4 regions of the Paenibacillus sp. PvP094 genome follow, and region 3 is predicted to be linked to each of the others. Evidence: riboswitches for the same ligand, from Rfam matches in the RefSeq annotation. Region 3 holds a riboswitch; each other region holds the start of a gene.
What was found. Region 3 has a riboswitch for cyclic di-AMP ahead of ABIC22_RS21225 (3D domain-containing protein). Riboswitches for the same ligand answer to the same signal wherever they lie in the genome.
Positions count from the first base shown of each region.

Region 1: it holds a riboswitch for cyclic di-AMP, as region 3 does, so the genes downstream of both, ABIC22_RS29115 (C40 family peptidase) here and ABIC22_RS21225 (3D domain-containing protein) in region 3, are expected to answer to the same signal.
Region 2: it holds a riboswitch for cyclic di-AMP, as region 3 does, so the genes downstream of both, ABIC22_RS09570 (resuscitation-promoting factor) here and ABIC22_RS21225 (3D domain-containing protein) in region 3, are expected to answer to the same signal.
Region 4: it holds a riboswitch for cyclic di-AMP, as region 3 does, so the genes downstream of both, ABIC22_RS03065 (hypothetical protein) here and ABIC22_RS21225 (3D domain-containing protein) in region 3, are expected to answer to the same signal.

Region 1 is NZ_JBEPOM010000001.1:6,470,133-6,475,829, forward strand. Features, by position in the region: gene ABIC22_RS29105 (X2-like carbohydrate binding domain-containing protein) at 1-3,096, opposite strand, end outside; tRNA gene ABIC22_RS29110 (tRNA-Leu) at 3,436-3,520, opposite strand; cyclic di-AMP (ydaO/yuaA leader) riboswitch at 3,882-4,013, shown strand; gene ABIC22_RS29115 (C40 family peptidase) at 4,019-4,483, shown strand; gene ABIC22_RS29120 (carboxymuconolactone decarboxylase family protein) at 4,564-4,893, opposite strand; gene ABIC22_RS29125 (hypothetical protein) at 5,021-5,239, opposite strand; gene ABIC22_RS29130 (hypothetical protein) at 5,358-5,687, opposite strand.
Region 2 is NZ_JBEPOM010000001.1:2,039,278-2,044,974, reverse strand. Features, by position in the region: gene ABIC22_RS09580 (HD domain-containing protein) at 1-990, shown strand, start outside; gene ABIC22_RS09575 (TatD family hydrolase) at 1,301-2,071, shown strand; cyclic di-AMP (ydaO/yuaA leader) riboswitch at 2,314-2,567, shown strand; gene ABIC22_RS09570 (resuscitation-promoting factor) at 2,839-4,023, shown strand; gene rnmV (ribonuclease M5) at 4,176-4,721, shown strand; gene rsmA (16S rRNA (adenine(1518)-N(6)/adenine(1519)-N(6))-dimethyltransferase RsmA) at 4,726-5,628, shown strand; partial or broken gene yabG (sporulation peptidase YabG) at 5,691-5,697, shown strand, end outside.
Region 3 is NZ_JBEPOM010000001.1:4,602,599-4,608,295, reverse strand. Features, by position in the region: gene ABIC22_RS21245 (DUF350 domain-containing protein) at 1-181, opposite strand, end outside; gene ABIC22_RS21240 (PspA/IM30 family protein) at 278-949, opposite strand; gene lpdD (prenylated flavin chaperone LpdD) at 1,074-1,415, opposite strand; gene ABIC22_RS21230 (polysaccharide deacetylase family protein) at 1,567-2,358, shown strand; gene ABIC22_RS21225 (3D domain-containing protein) at 2,487-3,161, opposite strand; cyclic di-AMP (ydaO/yuaA leader) riboswitch at 3,164-3,363, opposite strand; gene ABIC22_RS21220 (amino acid ABC transporter ATP-binding protein) at 3,630-4,355, opposite strand; gene ABIC22_RS21215 (ABC transporter substrate-binding protein/permease) at 4,342-5,697, opposite strand, start outside.
Region 4 is NZ_JBEPOM010000001.1:613,467-619,163, forward strand. Features, by position in the region: gene ABIC22_RS03050 (organic hydroperoxide resistance protein) at 1-267, opposite strand, end outside; gene ABIC22_RS03055 (Nramp family divalent metal transporter) at 694-1,989, shown strand; gene ABIC22_RS03060 (HAD family hydrolase) at 2,155-2,838, opposite strand; gene ABIC22_RS03065 (hypothetical protein) at 3,009-3,407, opposite strand; cyclic di-AMP (ydaO/yuaA leader) riboswitch at 3,523-3,695, opposite strand; gene ABIC22_RS03070 (glutathione peroxidase) at 4,064-4,540, shown strand; tRNA gene ABIC22_RS03075 (tRNA-Leu) at 4,678-4,760, opposite strand; gene ABIC22_RS03080 (urease accessory protein UreF) at 5,182-5,697, shown strand, end outside.

The DNA.
Region 1 (5,697 bases), 1.9 Mb from region 3:
CATGAGCTCCCCGGACTTTTTGACAGCCTTCAGCGTATGCACACCACTTGTCAGGCCTGTTATGCTGTAGATTTCCTGCCTATTTTTACGTCCCTCACTGTACGTATCTACGGTTTGAACCAGATTTCCGTCGATGTAGATCACCACCTCACCCTGCTGCGGCCCAGTCGGAGTAATCATACGGATGCCAGTACCTTTGAAGACATACTCAAAGGAATCACCGTTTACAGCCGAATAATGAACATCATTGAGATAATCGCCGCCAAAAACAAAACGGAGGTTCAACGTGCCGAGAGGCTGCGCAGCAAGGTAGGATTTTCTAAGCGTCACCCTATCCCCTGCTACCTCGTAATCGGTTCCCTTTACCAGCTCAAGTGAGTCATTCATAATCTTCTTGAAACTTTCCGGTTCCTGCAAAAGTGTCACTTCAATATCGGCTTGAGCAGATTCAGCTTTGTCAAAAACAGCACTCACCGGCTGAATGATATTGGGGATTTCCACCTTGAGGAAGTCAAGCAACATGAACCGCCCTGACTTTTTCACGGCTTTAAGCGTATGCAGCCCATCTGGCAGCCCTGAGACACTATAGACCTTTTGCTGCGCCAAACGTCCGTCACGGTAAGCACTCACCGTTTCCTTAAACTCACCATCCATGTAAATATCCATGTCGCCCTGGGACGGATCCACTTCCGTAAAAAACTGAATACCCGTTCCTCTGAATTCATACTCAAAATAATCGCCGTTCTGCTCGGCGTAATGCACATCATCCTTATAGTCGCCAAATGCTCTTCCCGTGCTGCGTGACCAGTTGCCGCTATACTTAATTGCGGGATCATCATTGTTAATCATCGCGAATCGGATTCCTGAAGTGTCAATAACCTTAATCGTCAGCGTCTGCGGATCTCCCGCGCTAAATAACACGTTAAACTTCGTTGTGCCAACGGGCAGCTGGGTGAGGTATTGTTTCTTGATCGTTAACGTATTGTCAATGACAACGTAGTCATCTTCGCCGAGATTGCCCCCGTCGTATGTCACACCAGTTAACGTATTACCGTTCAGGTTTAACGTAATTTTTACATCCGCCTGCTGATCCACTGCCTTATCAAAGTCTGCAGCGGTTGGACTTATTCCACTGTTCTGCCCATCAGACTCTTTTTCCCTGGTTACCTTGAGTGCATCCAGAAGCATGTATTGGCCCGATGCCTTAACGACCTTTATCGTATGTGTTCCACTTGGCAGATCTGTTTTGCTGTACAGCACCTGCTGGGTTTCCCTTTCTCCATCGGTATACGCACTTACCTGTTCTGCCTCTCCATTATCGAGAATAATGCTCATGTCCCCCTGCTCTTGATGCTTCTCTGTCAGCAGCTCGATGCCTGTACCTGTGAAGGTGTATTCAAAATAATCGCCGTCTTTTTCCGTATAATGCACATCGTCATTGAAGTCCCCAAAACCTCTGCCAGTATTCGCATTCCACGAACCTGTGTAATGTATCTCACCGTCGTCATCGTTAACGTAGACCACCTCGGTAACCGTGGTATCCTCTCCAGCAATGGATGGTTCAGCAGCCAGTTCATCTGCTACATTGGAATTGCTCGCTGTATCAACAGTCGTTCTATCATTACTTGTGGAATCCTGAATTGCTATAGTCAGATCCTGTGAACCCTCTAATTGTTCCTTGCCTCCATTTCGCTTCCAATCTCCGGTATAGCGCATGCCTGTATCATCGTCATTCACCGTCGATGTTCCGTTCAGTGCCTTGACTTTCAGCATTCGTGAAGCATGAGGCTCCAATAAACCACTGCTAAACCCCTCGTTAAAGGTACCCAGTTCGGAATGGCTCCACAGGTCACGGACCGATGCAGGTCCTTCCAGACCGATATCGCTCCAATTGACCTTGACCTCAGCACTCCGGTTGCCCAGATTAAACAGAGCCACACTGTACGTTCCATCTCCGTTATTGGCGTACCATACCTGCTGCTGGGTATCCATCGATACCGGGTGAGCCGGACGTCCAGCCTGATTGACAGCGATCACCTCATCATTGGTAAGAAGTTCAAGTCCATAGCTGTCCAGCCTGGTCATGTCATTCCCTGTATACAACGGTGCAGACGAGATCGCCCAGAATGTCATGGCTGTCTTCCGTTCATCCTTCGTGAGCCCATCCATGGAACCGTTGCCCACGTTTAGCGAGTCAAAATCATTCCACCCGCCAGGACCTGCATCACGCCACCAAAGCGCAGCGATTGGAAACAATCGTGCAATATTAGCCCACTGCGTTAACCCCACATTGCTGTCGTATGCTTCGACATCCCAGTCAATACGCCAGCCATTGGCGTGTTTTTTCCAGAAATCCACGTAGTTATGGTCCAGTGCCCATGAAAGCTCGAACCAGATATTATGCCTTGCCAAAGCCTTGGACCAGGCCTCCACATCGCCTCGTGCATCCCTGCTCAGATTGTTAATTCCTGATCCTGGAGTCACGCTGTCGAATTTGACAAAGTTAATCCCCCACTCGCCCAGTAGATCTGCGATGGAATCGATGTATTTCTGAGCACAAGGATTCGAAAAATCAATCTTGTAGGTATACGCATTCCAAGCATCCATCACGGTAAGCGGCTGATATGCAATATCCTGCATTCGGCAAGCTCCGCCCGTTCCATAGATCTCAAGGTTTTTATTGTATGCATCAATCGACAATCCGGGAATCAGATAGATCCCGATCTTCTGACCATTGTTATGAACATAGTCGATAACCTCCTGGAATCCGTTCGGATACAGCTCTTGGTTAGGAATCGGTCTTCCGTATTCATCATTATCTCCGTTCCATCCTGCATCAATATTGATATATTCATAGCCATGAGCCTGTAACTTCTCTCGCATAGCATCCGATTGCTTCTTGATGCTCTCCGCTGATGTCCATTTTACGGAAGGGTCATACACCTGCATACTGTAACTGCTCCAGCCCATGTACGGTTTCTCAGCCAATGTTTTCTCCGCCGCTGCTTCAACCACACGACCTTTTGTCCCTGTAAAACCAAACTGAACTGCTGCAAAGATGAACACCAGAAAAACCATCGCCATCCGTTTACCCATTCGCTTCAAATCATTCCTACCCCCTCTGAAATAGTGAATTCAAATCCATAATGATAGCGCTTTCCTTACGTGATAAGAGTAGTGGATGTATTATGCTCAGGATAGGTACAATTCGGAATTTTGCGTACATTTCACCATGAAAGCGGGGGTACAACAGCCATAGAACAGGCATTTCTCCCCCTTACACCGGAGATTATGCGAGTGAGCTGCTGCCATCAGATCGATTCGGAGGACGTTGTTTAGTAACGATGTGTGTATCGTAGTTTTGGTCAAGTAGAAAGACATAAAAAAAGGCCTCTCGCAGGCGCTAGCCTAACGAGAAACCTTTTCTTCTTATGATGCGGTCGAGAGGACTCGAACCTCCACGGGGGGTTAGCCCACACGGACCTGAACCGTGCGCGTCTGCCAATTCCGCCACGACCGCATATAGCATATCTCCGAGATAACCTATCGCGGCGACAAGAAATAATATATCATGTGAAATTCAATGTGTCAACATTTAAATGATTTAGTATAAAACTACGATAACCGAAAGTTATAAAATCTGGTCGAGACCTGACTTTTCCTGTTGAGAATGAACCTTGCTATCCTCTACGACTCCAATTTACTTATTTGTCCAATTTATGTGCTGATGAAACACAAATTACGTTTTTGTCATCATAAATAAACATGGAGAACTACTATTTTCCACAAAAAGTCTTGAATTCCGTTAACATTGCAGAAGGAAGAAAGGTTTGACAATTACGCATTTATGCAATATAGTTTCAAAAGGTTACAAAAACTTAATTATTCATTTGCCGAGTTTCATGTTTGAAAACGGGGGAACCATTTTGGGTGAATTATTCTTATACATAGGAAATATAGGGAACCTTCTACCGAACCCTTAGCTAACTCCGTAGGCATCGAAGGGAGAACATTGATTTTGAAAAAACTGATCATTTCTATTTTTGGCGCAGCCGTTCTATTCACATCTGGTGCAGCAAGCACTGAGGCGAGCAGTATCAACACCGTCGTTAACAACATGACTGGAATTCCTTACAAGTGGGGCGGCACGACGCTGGCCGGGTTTGATTGCTCTGGATTTATGAGATATATCTTCCAAAAATATAGCATTGAATTGCCACGTACTTCACAGCAGCAAGCCAAGGCGGGTACTCCGGTATCCAAAGCCAATATCCGCACAGGTGATCTGGTATTCTTCAACACTTCAGGCAGCGGCATTTCGCATACAGGCGTATACATTGGGGGCGGACAATTCGCTCATGCTTCCAGCAGTAAAGGTGTCAGCATCACCAAAATGTCGAATCCCTATTTCAGTGACCGCTATGTAACAGCGCGCCGGGTGACCGGACAGTTTATGTATAACAAGATGCTTGGAAAAATATAAGTTGGACAAGAAACAGGCTCTGGATCATTCCAGAGCCTGTTTTGCTGTCTAGTTATTCAGACACACTTGCAGGAGAAACCTTAGTGCAATGCCTTTTGCACACGCATTGCGCCTTGAGACAGCGCGTGACCGCCGCCTACCGCTCCGGCAACCGCAACCGTCTCCATAATCTCCTGATCGGTTGCGCCCTTCGCACGTGCCTCTTCTACGTGGTAAAACGTACATACTTCGTTATTGGCAAACAATCCGATGCCGAGGGCAATCAGCTGCTTGGTTTTGGCATCAATGGCACCTGACTGAAAGCATTCACCCGTAAATTCGTGATACGCTTTGACTACGCCAGGCAATACATCGCTTAATTCTCCAATCTGATCCTTGTAGGCATGTACCTTATCATTCATCAATGTCATGGCTACCCGCACATCCTCTCGGCTGATAAGTTTACGAATTCTCGCTGTACCTATCTTCTCTCCCGAGTGGCGGAATTATGCCAAACCATCCATGGTAATTCCATGCATCCGTCTCCAGAGCGGGTCTCTATTCATCAGCCGGACTTTGGCGCGGTTCGCTAAAGAGCTGATAGCGATAGCTGCGGTCCAGCTTGACCACACGTCTGTTCTGGCGACGGATAAGCACCTGTTCCCCATCCCATGCAACGACAATCCCTGTTACATCGTTGGACTCCAAACCATCCCGTACCACTCTTACTTTTTCACCCGATAAGCGCAGTGCATCCAATTCTGCATCACTAATCATGTCTATGGCTCCTATGTTCCAAAATAATTTACAAAAAGAGACCTAAATGAAGAGTCATTTAGGTCTCACGTGACTGTATTGGACTGTTATGTCATTCGAAAAATGTCCCGACTGAAAGTTACCGCTGCGCGTGCTCTTTGCTGTCGTTCTTCTCGAACCAAAAATCAAGCACTTTGGCGGACATCACACGTTCTTCAAGGTACTCCACTTGATGTGGTGTAAATTGTTCTTTCCAAGCGAAGGACAACTCTTCACACAAGCCTACAATGGTCAGCAACTCTGACCAGGCAACATAGCGTTTGTACCAGAAAAATTGAGGATGTTCAATCATATAGGGATAAAGGTCATCAAATTCCGTATGTTTACAATCCAGGGCACGTTCAAAATGAACTTTCGACTCCGCCAGCTTTTCAATAAAAAATTGTTCTGATGCCGGTTGGTTCCCCATGGTGTTGCCT
Region 2 (5,697 bases), 2.6 Mb from region 3:
TTATTGCATGACTTGGGTCACGGGCCATTCTCTCACTCCATTGAAGAAGCCTTCGACATGAACCATGAGGACTGGACCTGCCGAATTATCCTTGGGGATACCGAAGTGGGGGCGATCCTGAGACGGGTTGCTCCCGATTTCCCGGAGAAGGTGGCATCTGTTATTCAGAAAACATATGAAAAGCCAATCGTCGTGAATTTGGTCACTAGCCCACTTGATGCAGACCGGATGGACTATTTGCTTCGGGATGCATACTTTACAGGTGTAAACTACGGAACCATCGACCTTGACCGCATCCTGCGAATGCTTCGTCCTTATCACGGGAGAATTGTAGTCAAGGAATCCGGTATGCATGCCGTGGAAGACTATTTGATGTCACGATACCAGATGTACTGGCAGATTTACTTCCACCCGGTGACCCGAAGCTCCGAAATTATCCTGAGACAAATATTTAAGCGTGCAAAAGAGCTAGTAAAGCAGGGGTTCCAATTCCGTTTCATGCTGGAGCCACTGCCGCAGCTGTTTGACGGAGTGCTCTCTGTTGATGAATATCTCCAATTGGATGAAGCTTTAATACAGACCACATTCATGCAGTGGCGTCAAGAGAACGATTCTGTTCTGAGCGAGTTATGCGAACGTTTTATGGATCGCAGGCTGTATAAGTATGTAGAGGTTGAACAGATCGATGTGGAAACGATTGAAGAAATTCGGGTTGCCTTTGCCAAAGCGGGTCTTCATCCCGAGTATGATCTGGAAATTGATTTTCCGACGGATCTTCCGTATGATGTTTTTCGTCCGGATGAATCGACAGACAAACAGATTCTGCTGCTGGATAGACAGGACAAGTTGCATGAATTATCCGAGGTTTCGGACATCGTCCGTTCAATCAGCGGTATACATCGTGGTAAGCACCATCTGTACTATCCGCAAAACAAGGTGGACGCCATCATTCACGAGCTGCCATCTCATATTCGCCCATACTTCTCATGATTATGAAGTGAGCCGTGGAGAGCAAAAAATTTACAAATTAGCTATGACAGAAAGAATTTCTATTTCGAGATATTATCATGATACAGTAATCTGCTTTAATGGAGAGTATATGTAGATCGACATAATTTTGTAATGTACACTTTTTTTGAACAAGTTGAGGTTATAAGGGCTCCTATATATAGTAGAAATTAAATTTGGTAATTCCACATGTTGTACTCTGAAAAATCAATGATGATGATAAAATGGGTGCATTTTATAGGATTTTGATTGGGATAGAAAACAGTTATTCGACAGGAAGGGAGAAATACAAATGATGTTATTCGACACACATACACACCTGGATGCACCGCAATTCGACGAGGACCGCGAGGAGATGATTCAACGTGCTGTAGACGCCGGGGTTGGCCGTATGATCAATGTCGGTTTCAACCGGGAGACCATTCCATCCACGATGAAGCTTGCCGAAACGTATGATTTTATATATGCTGCTGTAGGCTGGCATCCTCAGGATGCCATTACGATGCAGGAGGGCGATCTCGAGTGGATTGCGTCTCTGTGCAAACATGAAAAAGTCGTTGCCATAGGCGAGATTGGCCTGGATTATTATTGGGACACTTCACCCAAGGATGTGCAGCATCGTGTATTAAGACAACAGATCGGACTGGCTCGTGAACTTAACATGCCTATTGTCATTCATAATCGCGATGCTCATGAGGATATTGTCAAAATTTTGCGTGAAGAGAAAGCTGGACAAGTCGGGGGTGTCATGCACTCTTTCTCAGGAAGCTGGGAAACGGCAAAACTCTGTCTTGATCTAGGGTTCCATCTATCCTTCGGTGGACCAATTACGTTCAAAAATGCCAAGCAGCCGAAAGAGGTACTGGCGAAGGTACCGATGGACCGATTTTTCATTGAAACCGACTCCCCATATCTTACACCACATCCTTATCGTGGAAAACGAAATGAAACAGCGCATGTACGTCTGGTTGCAGAAGCAGCTGCGGAAATTAAAGGCATTTCGGTAGAGGAAATTGCTGCAATAACGACCAAAAATGCCATGGAACGATTTGGAATTCGTTAAAAAACGAAGCAAATGCGGTGAAAAAGAGAGGTAGACGGAGCGAATTTGCTTTTTGATCCAAATAAATGAAGAATATTACAATATTTTAACCAAATATTTAGAAAAACGTACTTGAACAACGCTTTACAACATGCATCGAAACAGGATATCATCTTTTCAGTGAATTGTTGTGAGGAAAATTGGACAGATGTTCGGGGGATGAACAAAGGGACACTTTCCGATGACACAACAATACTTTTCATGAACCGATCTCGCTGAGTCTCCGTTAACGGAGAGCGGGGGAACCAATAGGGCTTAAACATCAGTGTTAGCAGCTGATGCGCATCGTTCGCTGACCCAAAAGCAGCGGATGCATTTGCGAAGCACTATTTGATTTCTTCTTTGGGTCTCGGGGTGAATTCAAGGGCATCCGCCATGAGCGGGTGACCGGAGATAGGGCGGCTCTCTTTCGCCCGAACCCGACAGCTAACCTCGCAAGCGGAAAAAGAGAGGCAACCTCGTGCATGAATTTCCGATATTCAAAATCATTCGGAAGCCACGAAAGAGTTCCTCTTACACTCTTTCTTTGGCTTTTTTGTTTTTGAATAAAAGAAATAAGGTCATCATACGGTAAGAATTCAGGTGGTGACATCATGTTGCGAAGAGTGGTTCATGGTGCAGAACCGGTTATTGAGATATCGATCAGTTCTGTAGAAAATTTGGTATAGTCGCGTCAAAGACATCATGCATTAACTTTAGACGGCGAGGCTATGAAGGAGGACGGAGAAGTGGGCACATTCCAACCAGAAGAGACCCATGAGTCACGATCATCCAGTAAGTCTTACGCGTTGCGGTGGAAGCATGAGAACATGCGTCAAATGGCACTGATCGCTATTTTCTCAATCGCGCTTACAATCATGATCTTGTTAGTCGTTTACGGTCAAGCCGGGAAACAAATTTCGCTGGTTATTGATGGCAAAGCTCAAGCGGTAGAGACTCGTACAGGAATGCTTCAAGAAATGCTGGAGGAGCAATCAATCACAGTCAGCCCCCACGATGAGGTATCCATGCCTTTGAACGGGGCAATCGCAGATGGAGACCGCATTGTTATTGAGCGGGCCGTTCCAGTCAACATTACGGCAGACGGAGACACCAAGACTCTGTATACAACCGATTCATCGGTAGAAGATGCAATTCAGAAATCTGGAATTGAAGTTGCCAGTGAGGATAAGGTTTATCCTGCGCTCGCAACACCAATCAAGGCAGATATGAAAATTCGCGTAGTGCGTGTAACAAAGCGTACAGTGGAAGTGGAACAGCCGATTGCGTACAAAGTAATCAAAACGGCTGACCCTAGCTTGTACAAAGGTGACAATCGCGTCATCGTAAACGGCAAAGAAGGTACACTTGTACAGCATATCGAAAAGGTGTTTCAGGATGGAGAGCTAGTCTCCAAAAAGATGGTGGGCAAATCGGTATCGACCAACCGTGTCGATAAAGTTATTGCTGTCGGAACCAAAGCAAAACCTGTTGTGAAGCAGCCGGAGATTCAGACGGTATCGGCCCAAACCTCCACAGCAAAGAAAGCAACGACAACGAACTCGAAGAAAACCGCTGCATCAGGCAGCAAAGTGATTACCGTCTCAGGCACTTCTTTTAAATATTCTAAAGTACTTAAAAATGTATCGATGACCGCGTACTCTTCTGAGGAGCCTGGCATTGGTACAAAAACAGCTTCCGGTACCCGGGTAACTGAAGGACGGACCATTGCGGTCGATCCAAAAGTGATTCCGATCGGCTGGTGGGTGTACATTGAGGGCCTCGGCTTCCGTCGTGCGGAAGATACCGGCGGCGCCATTAAAGGCAACAAAATCGATGTGTATTATGACAGTGTAAAGCATGCCCTGAATTTCGGACGTAAGAAAGGCAAGACGGTATATGTGATCGGTCCGGTTAAGCCGGAAGCGAACTAAAATCGTTTTACTTTGAAATGGGAATGCTATAAAATAGTTGCATGAATGAATCATGCGGAATATGCGGCGGTGGAGTCTGAATAGGCTCGCCGCCGTTTGGCAGAGAAGAGGATATTCCTCTTCTTTTTGCGTTAGAAAGGAAGAAATGGAACATGATAAAAGAAGTCATTGTGGTAGAAGGACGCGACGATACCGTCGCCATCCGGCGGGCTGTTGAGGCAGACACCATAGAGACCGGCGGATCAGCCATCAATCAGCGAATCCTGAAGCGAATTGCACTGGCACAGGAGAGACGAGGGGTGATTGTTCTTACGGACCCGGATCATGCCGGTGAGCGCATTCGCAAAATCATTGCAAATAAGGTCCCAGGCTGCAAGCATGCTTTTATTCCGGAAGCGGATGCAACCCGTAAAGGGGATATCGGGGTCGAGAATGCCTCACCTGAGGCAATCCGCCATGCGCTGGAGCGTGTGCATACCTCGTATGAGGGTATACCGAGCCAGATCGATTGGGAGGACTTGATTGCAGCAGGACTGATTGTGCACCCGCAGGCAGCCGCAAGACGTATGGAGATGGGGAATCTGCTGGGCATCGGTTACTGCAACGGAAAGCAGTTCCACAAGCGGCTGGGTGTATTCCAAATTAGCCGGGAAGAGTTTTCTGCAGCATTATCGCAAATTGAACGTGAAGGATTGTGAGCGTATGAATGGCATGGATGAGACTTTGGAAATTGCAACACCCAAGCGAACGAAAGAGATAATTCAGAGACACGGTTTCTCCTTTAAAAAAAGTTTAGGTCAGAACTTTCTGATTGATCAGAATATATTGAACAAAATTGTAAATGCAGCGGATCTGGACGAGTCCAAGGGCGCACTCGAAATTGGCCCGGGAATTGGAGCGCTTACGGAGAGATTGGCCCGGGTAGCCGGTCCTGTAACGGCTGTGGAAATCGATCAGCGTTTGTTACCGATCCTTGGAGAAGTAATGGAGCCTTATCCCAACGTTCGGATACAGCACGGCGATGTGCTGAAGCTGGACTTGGCAGAGCTTTTCCGCACAGACTTTGCTAGTGTGAGCAAGGTGAGTGTTGTAGCCAATCTGCCGTACTATGTGACGACTCCTATTATGATGAAACTGCTGGAAGAGAAACTGCCGGTAGACAGCATTGTCGTTATGATTCAGAAGGAAGTAGCAGAACGTATGGCAGCTGCCCCCGGCTCGAAGGACTACGGAAGTCTGAGCATTGCGGTCCAATATTACAGTGTGCCTGAATTGGTTTGTATTGTGCCGCCAACCGTATTTATTCCGCAGCCGAATGTTGAATCGGCTGTCATCAAGCTCAAGGTTCGTGAGCAGCCCCCTGTCGAAGTGCCGAGTGAAGCACACTTTTTCGAAGTGGTACAAGCCTCATTTGCCCAGCGCAGAAAAACCATCTCGAACAATCTGAAAGCTCGCTTCTTCACCAAGGAGAATCGGGAGCAGGCTGATCAGTTACTGGAGCAGGCTGGCATTCAGCCGTCCAGACGGGGTGAGACACTTAGTCTGCAGGAATATGCGACGCTAAGCACGGTGATGTGGGATGCAGGAGTTCGTGCCGGCCTGTGAATAAATTCGGATGAACCAAACCGGGTCTTTGCCCATACGATGGGGTAGAGGTGATTATGTTGATGAATA
Region 3 (5,697 bases):
CAAGCACATACCCTTGAGCAAACAGCTTCATGACCATCCGTGTCGTAACCGCCATGTTCCCTGCCTTAACTTCTGCAAAATCCTTATACTTCGTAAATAATGAATCCACATACATCAATACAAAAAGCAAAACCGAGCCAGATAATGTCCAGACCAGCATCGCCAAAATGTTCAAATCCATTTACACAGCCCCCACTTATCAACATGAACCGCATTTAAAAGCGAAGGAGAAACGCTGTCTCTCCTCCGCTAGTGAACCTTGCCTAAGATGCAAGGTTTAGTTCTTATTTTCGTACTGCTTCATGAGTGCCGCCAGTTCATCCTCAACGGCCTGATCCTTGCCGAGTTTCTCGAACTCTTCATCCAGTGATTTTCCTTTGGAAGACATTTCGTTGCTCGCTTCAGCCTGTGCTTCCATTTGCATCATTTTTTCTTCCATACGTTTCATGCCAGCACTAGCTGTGTCGGAACTGAATCCGTTCAGCGCTTTGTTGATTTCGGTTTGTGCTTTTGCTGCATTGTAACGCGCTACCAGCGTTTCACGCTTGTTTTTCATTTGTGTCAATTGCTTGCGCATTTCATCCAGCTTGCCGCGCAGATTGTCTGCCGAAGCCTTGTTTTGATCATAGCTTGTTTTATATTCTGCCATTTTTACTTCAGCAGCTTTTTTCTCTTCCAGAGCCCGGCGCGCCAGATCCATGTTCTGTGCACGTGCTGCGGTATGAGCTTGCTCCTCACGTTTCTTCACCAAAGCTTCCTGTTCCTCGAACAGCTGCTTGAATTTTTTCTCAATCGCGATTTGTTGAGCAACAGCCTTCTCTGCATCTTCCAGATCTTCCTGCATATCACGGATATATTGATCCGTCATTTTGATTGGATCTTCTGCCTTGTCAATTATGGCATTAATGTTAGACATCGTTAAATCACGCAAACGTTTGAAAATGGACATTATGGTATTCCTCCTAGTCGATATTACATCCTTGTATATAATCATACATACGTGGTAACCTTCATCCCGTTTCAATTTTACCAAAAAAAATCATAAAACACGATTCCGGGTCAACCAAAATCTTCTATTTTATGTTATTCGCCAGGGATAAATGGTCGCCCAGCAGCTTCTCCGCCGTCTGTACGATCTCATCGATCTGTACACGTGTAATGGCGTCAAAATGAATGCCCATAATAACGGTTACGGTCACCTTCAGAGAATTTGCGGCCTTACGTGCAAGGCGCTCACATAATTCCTGTTCCTTATGCCCCGGAATACGGACTGCCGTTCCCACCACGCGTTCTCTTTCCGGATAAAAGGTCGCCACAGCCCCTATATGAGCTTTCCCACCCGTGACCAAAAATATCTTATCCTCTCCAGCTTCAATGACCTGCAATCGAACCGATTTCAAATCATACGTACTCATCCTAGTCCACCCATCCTTTTTGTGTATATGTAATGGTGGAATTATGAGCTTATCGACCGAATTGGACAATGAAACTTCTCACATTTATGCATAATGAACCATCACCGCGGGCATACCAAAGAGAACGCAATTTGACAAAGGAGGCTGTATCATGCGTATTCGCCTCATCGCATTCTCCATGTTGATCCTTATATTTATGAGTGGAAGCTATTCACCTGGACAAGTGCTGGCCAAACCCGTTCCAGAGAGCATACCTGCTGCAAAGCCGGATCTATCTGAGGATGAACAGCTGACACTCGGTCAGCTCAGGCAGAAATATGCCGATACGTTCAAGACCAATGGGCCTTCAACCAGACAGGTAGCACTAACTTTTGATGATGTGCCTGATCCGCGCTTCACTCCGCAGGTATTGGATATTCTAAAGAAATATAATGTAAAAGCGACTTTTTTTATTGTCGGCAACCGGGCAGAGAAACATCCCGACCTCGTCAGACGAATCGTTAGGGAAGGTCACATTGTTGGGAACCACAGTTACAACCACCCTGAATTCAGTAAGCTGTCTTTGAATGCTTTTCGCAAACAAATTCTACATACCGGTGACATTATTCGTAAACTGACCGGGTATACACCTAAAATGATCCGTCCTCCATACGGGGACATTAATGAGAAACAGCTGCAATGGGCCGCAAGACAGCAATACAGCATCGTCAACTGGAATGTGGATTCGCTGGATTGGAAAGGCCTCAGCAAAGAGCAAGTAAAGCAGAATGTTTTATCTGCAGTCAAGCCAGGCTCCATCATTCTTCAACACGCGGGCGGAGGCGTGGGCTCCAATCTGTCCGGTACGATTGGAGCACTTCCGGAGATTATAGATGAACTGCGATGCAGGGGCTTTAATCTAGTGACTTTGGACGAAATGCTGCAATTGCCAAAAAGCAAATAATACTCGGCTTCGTAAACCAAACACACAAGTTATGGAACTACCAATCTTGCGCGTTTTAATAAAGAAAAAGGGTACCCTTATTTCACGTTAATCGTGTCATAAAGGCACCCTTTTATTGGCGCTGATACTTATTTCAAGATATAAAGTTCAACATCCTGAAAACCAAATGTGCTCACAGACTTCTGGCTTCCAGGAATGAAAATATCAATCCGTTTCCCTTTGATCGCCCCGCCGATATCCCGGGCAGTAGCCACAAATGCCTGCTTAGGCAGCCCCGGATGGGAGTGACCTGTAACAAGAACCTTCGTACCCAGTGGGATCACACTAGGGTCTACTGCAATCGTGCCGAGTTCAAGTGGATTACCGAAGTAATCAACAGGACCCCATCCACCATTTTCGGAAGCGGCTGCAGAGTACGCTGTTGCTTTCACATCAATGGATTTACTGTAATCAAACGTTTTGCCCCAGGCCTGAACGACTTTATCGTCAGCATTCACATCAAGGCTAGCTGTCGTAATCGTCTTTGCACCCGTCGAGCTCTTCGCTGCTGGAGCAGCTGAGGCCGTGTTTGCTTTTCCAGGAATCGTAATTTTCAAACCACCATAAATGTTGTAAGGTGAAATATCACTGTTTGCTTTAACCAGTGTGTTCAGTCCAACTCCATATTGTTTCGATAAGGTATAGAAGGTATCCCCCTCTTTGGCCACGTGAACAGAATCAGCGTGAGCTGGAACGGCCTGAATGAGCATTGCTGCTGTCAGCAGGGCTGTTGCTGTTTTGGCTATAGTTCTCTTCTTAATCATGGTCTTCCTCCCTCATTGTGCCTGCGAAGTTAGTTGTCGGATTCGGATGGAGGAAACCACCCTATAGGTCTCTGTTACATTCGTCTTGCGTTATGTACCCCTAATTCACCCCAAGCAGCGTGCGTTTCAATCTTCCCCTCCACGGTCTGCATCATTACATCCTCCACACTTCCTCCTCAGGAAGTTTCGGCAGGAACAATATATCACAATTTTGTAACCAGGGTCCGTAGTAAATGTTACCAACTGTCTATAACAACACATTATGATGCTTTAAAAATAAGGATTTTTCTTAAAAAAGAGCGATCAAGCAGCTCTGGAACGATGACAGAAACGTTACTTTTACGACACTGGATCCTTATCCATGCACAAAAAAACAACCCTGCTAACGTGACGTGAGCAAGGTTGTTTAATTTCGTTATTTTGTTCATTCTATTTAATACGGTTCACTGACTGGATCATGCTCAAAGGCTATGACAAGACTTTACCGAGGAAGTCACGCGTACGTGGATGCTTAGGTTGACCAAATACTTCATCTGGTGTTCCCTCTTCCACAATTACACCGCCATCCATAAAGATGATGCGATCACCGACTTCACGGGCAAAGCCCATCTCGTGGGTAACAATAACCATCGTCATTCCGCCTTCAGCCAGGCGCTTCATAACGTCGAGTACTTCACCAACCATTTCAGGGTCAAGTGCAGACGTCGGCTCGTCAAACAGCATCACATGCGGCTGCATCGCAAGCGCTCTGGCAATGGCAATCCGCTGCTTCTGTCCACCAGACAGCTGACTTGGATAAGCATCTTTTTTATCCAAAAGCCCCACGGTTTTGAGCAAGTCTGCGGCGATCTGCTTGGCTTCCTGTGCAGACTGCTTTTTGACTTTGATCGGGGCAATGGTAATGTTTTGCTCCACGGTTTTATGCGGAAACAGATTAAAGTGCTGGAACACCATCCCCATTTTCTCCCGCGTTGCATTAATGTTGTGTTTGGGATCCGTGATCGATACGCCTTCGAAATTAATTTCACCTGAAGTAGGCTGCTCCAACAGGTTAAGACAGCGAAGGAAGGTACTTTTGCCTGATCCTGAAGGACCAATCACGACAACGACCTCGCCCTTGCCAATTGAGACATCTATGCCTTTAAGTACTTCGTTTTTGTCGTAGGATTTGTGTAATTGTCTAACGTCTATCACTTGCACTCAACTTCCTTTCCAGTCGACCCAGCAGCTTGGACAAAATGAATGTCAATACAAAGTATATGGCTGCTGCAATAAGGAACGGATTCATTCCTTGGTACGTAATGTTTTTGACTACACTTGCCTGATACATGATATCAACCATACCAATGACCGAGATAATGGAAGATTCCTTGATGATGGTTACGAATTCATTACCGATGGCAGGCAGTACAGCTTTGAAAGCCTGTGGCAAAATAATAAATCTCATGGCCGCTGCTCTACCCATCCCAAGCGAACGGGCAGCTTCAAGTTGACCACGGTCAACGCCTTGAATCCCTGCACGGAAGATCTCTGCCAGGTAAGCACCACTATTGATGGAAAGTGTTAAAATACCCGCCTGAAGAGGCGAGAACGTAATACCAAATGTCAAGGCAAGACCATAATAAATAATCATCAATTGAACCAGCATCGGCGTACCGCGAATGACTTCTACATATGCCGTACCAATCCACCGCAAAATTGCTGTATCATGCATTCGGAACAAACAAATGATCAAACCGATGATTACCCCGAAGATTACGCCAAGTGCTGACAATAGGAGGGTATAACCAACCCCCGTAGCATAAAAACTTTTGTACTGCCAGAATACTTCAAAAATATTTGGCGATTTGACCTCACGGTCTGCCATCAATTGACTGGCTTCGGTTACCATCTGATCAATTTTATTCTCGCTCTTCAATCGTTCAAGCGTACCATTAACAGCATTTAGCAACTCCGTATTGCCTTTGCGAATACCGATCGCTGCTGCTACCTGCTCTTCATCCGGAACTGCAGGAGCAAGTCCAATCATATCGTCCAGGTAGCCTGCGGCAACCGTATCTTCAACGATTGCAGCGTTGATCCGTTTAGTCTGCAGTTGAAGCACAATGTCCGAGATTTTATCAAGAGACGTCAGCTTGGCTCCAGGAATCTTCTGTCCGATCGTTTCCTGAATCGAACCTTTCTGTGCTCCGATCTTTTCATTTTCCAGTTCAGCCATGGTCGGGTATTTGTCTTTATCCTCATTGCGAACCATGATGACTTGTTTCGATTTATAGTAGGTATCCGAGAAGTCGATACTTTTTTTGCGGTCCTCTGTCGGTGTCATGCCTGAAATAACGATATCCACGCGTCCACTCTGCAATGCAGGCAGCAGGCCGTCAAAACCCATATCTTCGATGACAAGTTCTACGCCCAGATCGGCAGCAATCTCTTTGGCAATGGCAATATCAAATCCGACAATCTCATCTTTGCCATTAATAACTTTATGGAATTCATATGGTGCAAAGTCGGCACTCGTGCCGAGAACCAATTTTTT
Region 4 (5,697 bases), 4.0 Mb from region 3:
CGCAGGGTCTTTTCCAATGGATACATTACTCGTTACAGTCACATCTTCCAGTTTAACGCCGGCTTTACGTGCCACGTTGGCAAGAGCACTTTCGTAACATGCACCGTATCCTGCTGCAAAGAGCTGCTCAGGGTTCGTACCTTCACCGCCGGATCCACCCAGCTCTTTTGGCATTTTCAGATCATGTTTAAGGACTCCATCCGATGAAGTTACCGAACCTGTACGTCCACCTTTGACTGTCGCAGTTGCTGTATATAAAGCTTCCATTAGAATCTCTCCTTTTACATCAATATTTTTGCTGCCTACAATTCAATTTAAACTTCTGGCTTAATTTGAAACGGATTTGGGTTACTTAATCAGCTTTTGCATCTTTGTCATTTTCATGCATCATCCCGCCATCCGCATAACGCCATTTATGATATAAAGGTAAATTTTCTGAATTTGGGTAATACACTAAGGGCCTGATCCCTCTCCACTCATTTTGTCCATCTACATAAAAGTTGCACTAGACAAAAATTATTGAATGAGTACAATGTAAGTAACAACATATATTTTCAGACATATAAAAGTGAATAACCCAGGTCTTCATCATACGGAGCATCAATACGATTATTATAAAAAGTCAGGTGAACATTTATGAGTAAAAAAAATCCATTCAGCTCTCCTTCGGCTGAGCAATTAGCCGCAGCAGGCATGGCTCCCTCCCTCGGGGAAGCACACGGCTCCATGAAGGTTCCGAAGAACGCCGCCTGGTGGAAAAAATTCCTCGCCTTTGTCGGCCCAGGTTATCTGGTCGCTGTCGGCTATATGGACCCGGGTAACTGGGCAACAGATATTGCCGGAGGTTCCCAGTTCGGTTACACGCTATTATCCGTTATTTTAATCTCAAACCTGATGGCCGTCGTATTACAGTCACTTGCAGGCAAGCTTGGTATTGTAACTGGACGGGATCTGGCCCAAGCTTGCCGCGAACGGTTCAGTATGCCGGTTGTCATTATGCTCTGGGCTCTGTGCGAACTGGCCATTGCCGCAACAGATCTGGCTGAGGTTATCGGTTCAGCCATTGCACTGAAGCTTCTGTTCAACATCCCGATGTTATACGGCGTCATTATTACGGCTGTGGATGTTCTGATTATCCTTTTGCTGCAAAATAAAGGCTTCCGCGCTCTGGAAACACTAGTCATCGTGCTGATGGCAACCATCGCCCTCTGCTTCGGGATTGACCTGTTTCTTGCCAAACCGGACATGGGCGGGGTACTCACAGGCTTTGTACCAAGTGCCGAGATACTACAGAATCCTGCGATGCTATATATTGCCATCGGAATCATTGGAGCAACGGTTATGCCGCACAATCTATACTTGCATTCGTCCATCGTGCAGACCCGGCAGATCGAACAGACAACTCAGGGGAAAAGAGAAGCAATCCGTTACTCCACCATGGATTCAACGATCGCTTTGACCCTGGCCCTGTTTATCAACGCCGCCATACTCATTGTGTCAGCCGCTGTATTTCACAGTGCAGGCATGACGCAGGTCGCTGAGATTGCAGATGCTTATCACTTGCTTACACCTCTGCTGGGCACAACCATTGCAAGTATTCTGTTTGGTGTCGCTCTGCTGGCCTCAGGTCAGAATTCTACGCTTACAGGCACACTGTCTGGGCAGATTGTCATGGAAGGTTTCCTGAACATTCGGATTCCGGCTTGGCTTCGCCGGCTCGTGACCCGATTAATTGCAATCATCCCTGCCGTTATTGTGACGGCTATCGCCGGCGAACACGGAACGGAAGAACTACTGATTTTGAGCCAGGTGATTCTATCCTTGCAGCTGCCTTTTGCCGTCATTCCACTTGTGATGTTTACGAGTGACAAGAAAAGCATGGGCGCATTCGCCAACAAACTGTGGCTCAAAGTCATCTCTTGGATCATCGCTGCCGTAATTGTGGTTCTGAACGTCTATCTGATCTTCCAGACCATCATGCTGTTTTAATCTATATATGCGCTAAAACCGTTTCCCTCTTACTATAGATTTATAAAAAAAAGGCTGATCCCTCATCAAGAATATACTTGAAGGGATCAGCCTTTTAGCTTTGCCGTGCACTTGCCTTGTCCTTTATTTAATGACGCGAAAGTCATCTTTTTTTAATTTTATCCACTAACCCTCAGAAGGCACAAGCAGTGGAATAAGCTGCTCCAAGGCTTCGATGGTCCAGTCTGCACGCTCTTGGCCCTCAAGCTCAGGCTGAAATCGTCCATAGCCCTGCAAAATCCGAATCGTTCGCATCCCCAGCTTCTTGGCAGGAATGATATCGTTATCAATCCGATCCCCAATCATGACTGCTTCCTGGGGTTCACATCCCGCCTGCTTCAAAGCCACCGCATAGAGTTCCGGATCCGGCTTCGATACGCCTTCTTCTGCCGAGCAAGCCAGTACATCCACGTACCTCCGCAGACCGTAGCTCTCCAGGCGCCCCTCTGTCCCTGGACTCTGATTGGCGATGATCCCGATTCGATAATGGTGTGACAATTCCTTCAACACCGCTTCAGCAGAAGCGAAGGGCTTCTCCAGTTCCTTCCGGAACTTCAACTTCTCCTGGATCTGCTCCCTATGACGTTCATCGCTGATTAGCGTTCGAATGGCTACCCTCATGGGCCACTGCTCATAATTTCGATAACAGGAGGCAAATATCTCTCGCACTTCCTCTATTTTCACCGGATATCCAAGCAAGCAGGCTTCTTTTACAAACTGCCCTATAATATCATCTACCGGCTCCCATTCGTCCACCAGCGTATCTCCTACATCAAAGAACAACCATTTTAACCCCCGTACATCCGGCACGCCTATTCCTCCTTGTTAGCCATGAACGCAATCTCTAAATCAGCAATGTACATTAATGCTCAAATAAAAAAGAAGACCCACCATCATGCATGAGTCTCCTCAGAATTCCGTTTTTCCACAAGTTCAATTATAACAGGCACCTTACACCGGATCAATCGGCAGCTATCACATTAACCATTAAGCAAGAAGCCCACTTCTCCATTAAGAGAATACACAATGCGGTCAGCTCCCATCCCTCGGTAAATGCCTTTGGGGTGACTCTGTTCTGTAATCACACATAGTGATTTGGAGGTCCAGGAACGGCAGATCTGCAGATAGCGACAGGTCAGGTTCAAACTATTCTCGAAGATAAAAACGTTGCCTACGCTCGACTGCGGTAGAAACCACTTCTGAGCTTCAGCTGTATTCATGCGAATGACGTTCTCCACTCCGATTCTGCGGAGCTTCCGTTCTTCCCCTGCACTGTTGGTCAGAACGGCAAACGGCATTTTTTTGTACATCAACAGCTTGATAAACTTGCGGCCTGCTTCATTCGGTGCTGTTACTAAAATCATCTCATTATCCATCATTCGTTCCTCCCTTGGCGTGAAAAGACAACAAAAAAGAAGCGTGGGGGACCAAGGCCTCCCGAACGCTTCTTGAATAACCCATGACGAAAACGCCATGAATATGCGTACGGCTTGTTGCCTCTCCCTTTAACGCTTACGAGGTTAGCTGACGGATTCGGGCGCGAGAGTCGCCCTATTTCCGGCTTGCACCGAAAAATTCACCCCATGGATTAGCTGCAATGACAGCCAATCCGATTGGTTCCCCCGTTTCCCACCCATGAATGAATGGAAACTCAGCGATTAAAACATCGTTCCTGTTTCATGTATTGACCAGAGCGATATTATCGTTTGTTTCGTTGTTCATGTTAAGTTTAATTGAATTAGAAATTACGATATGAATCATACACCCGCGACATGTTAGTGTAAAGTCCGGTCAGATCACCGAATGGACGAATTTAAGGCATTACATATCAATGATATCGCTTACAACCGATCCATTCTCCATCCATCTCTGTGAATCTCGCTAATTCTCGTCCTTATGAAAAACGGTTGTAATTTTAGATATCTGTAAGTAAACATAGGAATTTATTTAATTAGTTTTGCATTATCTAATTGTAAGCAATATAATATAACTATAGAAATCATTAACCCATTATACGATATGGAGGCGACTGATCATGTCCGTTTATGACTACAAAGTCAATACCCTTCGGGGCCAGGAAGTCGAGATGTCCGATTATCGCAACAAGGTGCTGCTAATTGTAAATACGGCGAGCAAATGTGGTCTGACCCCGCAATTTGAAGGCTTACAGGAACTCTATAACAAATTCAAAGACCGGCAGTTTGAAGTACTGGGCTTCCCAAGTAACCAATTCGCTCAGGAAAAAGGATCTTCCGACGATATTGCTGAGTTCTGCCAGATGAATTACGGTGTAAGCTTTCCTATGTTTGAGAAAATTGATGTTAATGGTTCAAGCGCTCACCCTCTATTCCAGCACCTGACAACAGAGGCACCGGGACTGCTCGGATCCAAAGCCATCAAGTGGAACTTCACCAAATTCCTTGTTGATCAGAACGGACGGGTCGTGAAGCGTTATGCTCCAAAAACGACTCCTGACCAAATTGAGGCTGATATTGAGAAACTGCTGAAATAGATCAACATGGAGAGGCCACAATCAACATGGAACCACAGAAAGTCCGGTTCTGTGTGAATGGCCTTTTTTTATGTTTATCCAAACGCAAAGAAGAGGTTTTCCATATTCGGAAAACCTCTTCTTGTCGTACAATATGATGCGGTCGAGAGGACTCGAACCTCCACGGGCATACGCCCACTACCCCCTCAAGATAGCGTGTCTGCCATTCCACCACGACCGCATGTCGTAAATAATCGGCAACAAAATTGATTATACAGGATCTCAATATAAAAGTAAAGCACTTTTATTAAAACTACTTTGCACCTGTGTTTTTTCTCCAAATATCGGTTTTTATCGTCATGATCTTTTAACTGCTGCATACATTAAATTTCAATTCTTTTATACATCTTCATTTTTAATTTTAGCTCTTCACAATAAACATATCATATACCTAACATAATTTTCGGACTTCTAACTTTTATCAATCATATTATGTAACGTTATAATATAATTGAAACTTAAAATAAGAAATCATTGACAAAATACGGATGTTTATGTGATTATATATATCATATAATTCGGATTTTAAACATAAAAGGATTCAGAAATCAATATTAATGTTATATAACATAACATTTCACGAACATAGGAGGCGAAAGACCGTGAACCGTGGGAATAAGCTGCTCGATTATGTCAAACTGCTTGATTCCTCCATTCATGTCGGAGGTTTTACCCATTCATTTGGTATGGATGTACACATTGCTGAAGGCAGCATCCGAAATGCCGATGATCTGGAATCCTTCATGCGCTGTCAGCTGCATCCCAGTATCGTTCGACTTGAGGGCATGGCGATTAAAGGTATCTACAGCGCAACGGATCATAATGACACATGGCGAACAGCTCTCATTGACAAGTTGGTTCACGTTCAGCGGACTCCTTCTGATCAAAGGGAGCAAGCCGCTGCCATGGGCAAAAGACTGATCAAGCTGGCCCGGGCTCTCCACCCCTGGATAGAATTCAGCCAGCTCGAACACACCCTTGCCAAATACGAGTCTGTAGGCTGCCTCTCTACTGTTCACGCCTGGATCAACCACTACCTCGATATCCCCGTCGAGGAAGCGGTAATGGGTTACTTGCACTCAGCCATGAATGCATGCATAACCGAAGCTTCCAAAGTC